2 regions of the Serratia sp. D1N4 genome follow, and region 1 is predicted to be linked to the other one. Evidence: predicted binding sites of a transcription regulator. Region 1 holds the regulator's gene; the other holds the start of a gene.

Region 1 (3,123 bases):
CAGGTGATGGCGATGGGATGCTGGAGTGAGCAGGAATTGGTCGGCGAAGAGGGGGCCTGGCGCGCGCACAAGTTGACCCCAGATGCCAGCCATTACGAGGTTTTCCTCAATGGCGATAAGGTCGGTGAGGTTAACTGGGCGCTAGTGGGTGAACACAATATGCATAATGGCCTGATGGCGATTGCGGCAACCCGTCACGTCGGCGTACAACCCGCCGATGCCTGCCGCGCGTTGGGTGATTTCATCAATGCTCGCCGTCGCCTGGAACTGCGTGGCGAAGCCAACGGCGTGACGGTCTATGATGATTTTGCCCATCATCCTACCGCTATTCTTGCCACGTTGGCCGCGCTGCGTGGCAAAGTGGGGGGCACCGCACGTATTCTGGCGGTATTGGAGCCCCGTTCCAACACCATGAAGATGGGGATCAGCAAAAACGATCTGGCCCCTTCGTTGGGGCGCGCTGATGAAGTGTTCCTGTTCCAGCCGCATCACATTCCTTGGCAGGTAGCCGAAGTGGCTGATGCCTGTGTGCAAGCGGCGCATTGGAGTGCCGATCTCGAGACGCTGGTGGAGATGATCGTCAAAACGGCGCAGCCAGGTGACCATATTCTGGTGATGAGCAACGGCGGATTTGGCGGTATTCATGACAAACTGCTGGCGGCTTTGGCTAAAAAGGCCGAGCCGAAAGAAGCCTACTGAAGAGACTTCTCTCATCTATCACGTTATGGCCGCGAAAGCGGCCTTTTTTACGCCGATAAAAAAGCCCTCGCGAGCGAGGGCAATAGGGTTCGTTGAATAGGACGACGAGGTTTTCTAGGAAAACGGCATTTATCTCAGAACTCGGCAGTGGCAGTGACGAGGGCAGTTCAGCAAATGCGTTTTCTTAGTGATTACTTGTAAATTTCAGCAGTGGCGTGGAAGTTACCTTCGTTGCGTGCTTCGATCACACGATACGCGGTTGCCCCTTTGGCATCGGCTTTGGCAGACAGCGCCTGACGGATATCTGAAGGCGCTGCACCGACACCGCTGACGGTGATGGTACCTACGGATTGCAATTTTTCGGCCTGCGATGCATCAATGGATTGTGCTGCAAAAGAGCCAAAAGAAAGCATAGAGAGAAGGCTGATTGCTGCAATGGTGGTTTTAATTTTCATGATTAATCCTCTTTGTATTCTTTTATCAGTTCCAATGAACTGTGATTTACGTCACGAAAATGAGTATACATCTAGTAACTACAAAAATTAATAGCCCGCTAACAATTTATAGTGAAACTTTATTCGTTCATCACTATTTTTAAGAATCTAATGGAATAAAAGGCGATGATAAAATGAGCAGTTGATGTTAAATTTATGTAATTTCAACAGGCTAAGTGCTTTTGACTAAAAGTGCGGAATATCACAGATACTACTGATTGCTCACGCGAGAATGTCATTGAAATGTGCTGTAAGTCGGTAAAGAAGCAGTTTTAAACGTGGGGGAGTAGGTCGAGGTGCGAGCGTTATGGCGAGAGAACGTTAACAAAATACGGCCGTCAGCCCTATTTTGTTAACGGAATAGCATCACAGTTCTTGTTCGAACAACGTAAGAATGGCTTCAAACAGTTGGCGTGCGGTAAACGTGCTGGCGGGGGTGACGAAGATCGTATCATCACCGGCGATAGTGCCGAGGATCCCTTCGGATTTGCCCAGGGAATCCAGCAAGCGCGCAATTAACTGTGCGGCGCCTGGGCTGGTATGGATCACCACGATGGCATCATTGTGATCGACATCCAGCACCAGATTCTTCAGCGGGCTGGTGGTGGTGGGCACACCGAGTTCCGCCGGAAGGCAATACACCATCTCCATTTTGGCATTGCGTGTGCGCACCGCGCCGAACTTGGTCAGCATGCGAGACACTTTGGATTGGTTAATGTTCTCGAAGCCTTCTTCTTGCAGCGCTAAAACGATCTCGCCTTGAGAACTGAATTTTTCTTCTTTCAATAACGCCTTGAACGCTTTGATCAGATCTTCCTGCTTTGCGGGATTACGCATTCTGCACCGTGGAATGTTGACAATGGATGTCATTATTATGCATATAAATGAATTTTTATGCAATATTGACGTGCCAAGATAAAAGAGTAATGCGCGGAAAATAAGGAAGGGCCGGGATTTTAACAAAATCCGCACCTCATGAATATGCCCGTTGGGCGTGGGAAACGAGTCAGCTCCCCGGTAAAGAAAATGTTATTAAAATGATGTTGTTCTGATGTTATGTAAGGGTGTAATGTAACCGCCGGTTAACTCGCCCGTGAAGAACCTCGCACTATTTTCGATTAGTGTGCGCTATGCCCTTAATGCGTAAGCTATTTAATCTAAAATGATCGCGACATCGGCCATTTTATTGCGCCAGCTCTAAAACCGACTGTTAATAGGTTGTTTTTAAAGGTGTAATAAATTAAGGTCCGAGACCAAAGAATTCACGGCGCTTTTATATTTAAGATAATAAAGGAGTATAGGATGAAAGTTGCAGTTCTCGGTGCTGCTGGCGGTATCGGCCAGGCCCTCGCCCTTCTACTCAAAACCCAGCTTCCTTCAGGTTCTGAACTCACCCTCTACGACATTGCCCCTGTTACCCCAGGCGTTGCCGTTGACTTAAGCCACATCCCAACCGCAGTTAAAATTAAAGGCTTCAGTGGTGAAGATGCAACTCCTGCGCTGCACGGTGCCGATGTGGTGCTGATTTCTGCCGGTGTTGCTCGTAAGCCTGGTATGGATCGTTCAGATCTGTTTAATGTGAATGCCGGTATCGTGCGTAACCTGATCGAGCAAGTGGCTAAAACCTGCCCGAAAGCCTGCATTGGTATCATCACCAACCCGGTGAATACCACGGTAGCGATTGCCGCAGAAGTGCTGAAGAAAGCCGGTGTTTACGACAAGAACAAACTGTTTGGCGTCACCTCGCTGGATATTATCCGTTCCAACACCTTCGTGGCTGAGCTGAAAGGCAAAAAGCCGGAAGAGCTGGAAGTACCGGTCATCGGTGGCCACTCTGGTGTGACCATTCTGCCACTGCTGTCGCAGATCCCTGGCGTGAGCTTTACCGCGAAGGAAGTGGCTGATCTGACCAAGCGTATCCAGAATGCGG
Region 2 (3,123 bases), 630 kb from region 1:
TGATGCGCCTGGTTGATTGAACCCGGCCCCAGCACCAGCGTTGGGCACACTTCCTGTACGAATGGTGCTTCGGTGCAGTAGTTAACCACTTCGGTACGTGAACCCAGCAGTTTCTCAATCACTGCCACCATATGGTGATCGGTCGGGCACTCGTAGCCCGGGATCGGCGGATGCAGCTCATCAATCGACAAACGCCCAGGCCAGCGCTGGCTGACCGGTGCCAGTGCCTCGTGCAGCAGTTCGTTGATGTTATCCAGCGTCATGCCCGGCAGCGGGCGGATATCCATATGCAGTTCACAGCAGGCACAGATACGGTTGGCCGCATCTCCACCGCTGATATGGCCGAAGTTCATGGTGGGATAAGGCACGGCAAACGCCGGATTGTTGTAGCGCTCTTGCAACGTTTTGCGCAACTCCATCAAATGCCCGATGGATTCATGCATCAGATCGATAGCGTTGACGCCGCGCGCCGGATCGCTCGAATGGCCCGATTGACCCACGATGCGGATAGCATTGGAGATATGGCCTTTGTGCGCGCGCACCGGTTTCAGCGACGTTGGTTCACCGATAATGGCAAAGTCCGGGCGGATTTTGGTGGAGGCGGCGAAATAGCGCGCTCCGGCCATGGTCGTTTCTTCGTCTGCGGTGGCCAGAATGTACAGCGGCTTGGTCAGCTTGCTGGCATCAATATCCCGTACCGCGTCCAGAACGAAGGCGAAGAAGCCTTTCATATCGGCGGTGCCCAGCCCGTAAAGTTTATTGTCGTGCTCGGTCAAGGTGAACGGATCGCGCGTCCAGCGGCCTTCATCGTAAGGCACGGTGTCGGTATGGCCCGCCAGCAGCAGGCCGCCGCTGCCCGTGCCAATGCTGGCCAGCAGGTTAAATTTGTTGCGCGTATCAGGTACGGGCTGCACGTCAACGCGGAAGCCTAAATCGGCGAACCAACCGGCCAGCAAGTTGATTAATGCTTCATTACTCTGATCGAGGGCACCATCGGTGGCGCTGATCGACTTCGTTCTGATCAACGCCCGGTACAGCTCAATAAATGGGGGTAATTTCATCTTCACTGTTGACAGCCTTTGGTTAGGATAGTATCAATATTCATGCATTTATTCTGAATAAAAATACATTAAGCTGGAGCGTAAGGGAATACGAACCCTGGATGTTGATAAAACATCAACGCTCGACCACGTGGGTGAACGGCGCAACAACGCGACCAAGCCCTGCTGATGGGGCGCAAGTGCCTCTACTTTAAGCCAAAAAGGTGAAAGGCCACATGTTGAATACGCTGATTGTTGGAGCCAGCGGTTACGCCGGAGCGGAGCTCACGGCTTATCTGAATCGCCACCCACACATGAACATAACCGCTTTAGCGGTTTCAGCGCAAAGTGCAGATGCAGGAAAATTACTTTCTGAGCTGCATCCGCAGTTAAAAGGCATCGTTGATCTGCCGTTGCAGCCGCTGGTGAACGTGGCGGAAGCGGCAAAAGGGATCGACGTGGTGTTCTTGGCAACGGCACACGAAGTCAGCCACGATATTGCCCCCGAGTTTTTAGCGGCAGGCTGCGTGGTGTTCGATCTCTCAGGTGCGTTCCGCGTGCAGGACACCGATTTTTATCGCCAATATTATGGCTTTGAACATCAGCATGCCGAATGGCTGGCCAAAGCGGTATACGGCCTGGCGGAGTGGCAGAGCGAAAAAATCAAAGAGGCACAGCTGATCGCCGTACCGGGTTGCTACCCAACGGCGGCTCAGTTGACGCTGAAACCGCTGATCGACAAACAACTGCTGAATCTGGACCAATGGCCGGTGATCAACGCCGTCAGCGGTGTCAGCGGTGCCGGGCGTAAAGCCAGCGTCACCACCAGCTTCTGCGAAGTCAGCCTGCAACCTTACGGCCTGTTCAATCATCGCCACCATCCGGAAATTACTGCGCACTTGGGCATCCCGGTGATCTTTACGCCGCATCTGGGTAGCTTCCCACGCGGTATTCTGGAAACCATCACCTGCCGCCTGAAAGCGGGCGTCACCGCGCAGGATGTGGCTGCGGCCTATCACGCGGCTTACGACGATAAACCGCTGGTGCGGTTGTACGACAAGGGTGTGCCAGCGCTGAAGTCGGTGGTGGGCCTGCCGTTCTGCGATATCGGTTTTGCCGTGCAGGGCGAGCATTTGATCGCCGTAGCAGCCGAAGACAACTTATTGAAAGGTGCAGCCGCTCAGGCGGTGCAGTGCCTGAATATCCGTTTTGGGTTCCCGGAAACCCAATCATTAATTTAAATCAGCGTGAGCAAAGCGATGAACCCATTAATTATCAAACTCGGTGGTGTGTTACTGGACAGTGAAGAAGCGCTGGAGCGCTTGTTTACCGCGCTGGATATCTATCGCCAGGAACATCAGCGCCCGCTGGTGATCGTCCACGGCGGCGGTTGCGTGGTGGATGAACTGATGAAGCAACTTTCTCTGCCCGTGGTGAAGAAGAACGGCCTGCGCGTTACGCCTGCCGATCAGATCGACATCATTACTGGTGCACTGGCCGGTACTGCCAACAAAACTCTGCTGGCGTGGGCGGTTAAACACAAGATCAGTGCGGTTGGGCTGAGCCTGGCCGACGGCGGCAGCGTTGCCGTAACCCAGCTCGACCCGGCGTTGGGCCACGTTGGCAATGCACAGCCGGGTTCGCCTGCGCTGCTCAATACGCTGCTGGCGGCTGGCTATCTGCCGGTGATCAGTTCTATCGGCATTACCGCCGAAGGCCAACTGATGAATGTGAATGCCGATCAGGCCGCTACGGCGCTGGCCGCAACCTTAGGTGCAGATTTGATCCTGCTGTCGGATGTCAGTGGCATTCTCGACGGTAAAGGGCAGCGCATCGCGGAAATGACGGCGCAAAAAGCAGAACAACTGATTGCTCAGGGCATCATTACTGATGGTATGGTAGTGAAGGTGAACGCGGCACTGGATGCAGCGCGTACCCTTGGCCGCCCGGTGGATATCGCCAGCTGGCGTAATGCCGAAAAGCTTCCTGCTCTGTTTAATGGTGTGTCGATTGGCACCCGGATCCTCGCTTAAATTTAGAATTAAAAAGGAATAACACAATGCAAAACAAAGGCATCAAGAAA

Evidence for each region. Region 1 encodes ArgR, which controls arginine synthesis, uptake and breakdown. Its sites were predicted from a motif close to ANTGAATAAAAATACANT; they were not measured.
Region 2: argC (N-acetyl-gamma-glutamyl-phosphate reductase) is a predicted target of ArgR. The motif match lies at 1,114-1,131, and genes of this name have one in related genera.

What each region holds. Positions count from the first base shown of each region.
Region 1 covers NZ_CM137274.1:494,817-497,939, forward strand. The annotation lists gene mpl (UDP-N-acetylmuramate:L-alanyl-gamma-D-glutamyl-meso-diaminopimelate ligase) at 1-699, shown strand, start outside; gene yhcN (peroxide/acid stress response protein YhcN) at 891-1,154, opposite strand; gene argR (transcriptional regulator ArgR) at 1,560-2,030, opposite strand; gene mdh (malate dehydrogenase) at 2,496-3,123, shown strand, end outside.
Region 2 covers NZ_CM137274.1:5,172,291-5,175,413, reverse strand. The annotation lists gene argE (acetylornithine deacetylase) at 1-1,061, opposite strand, end outside; gene argC (N-acetyl-gamma-glutamyl-phosphate reductase) at 1,277-2,281, shown strand; gene argB (acetylglutamate kinase) at 2,300-3,073, shown strand; gene ACX1CU_RS23245 (argininosuccinate synthase) at 3,100-3,123, shown strand, end outside.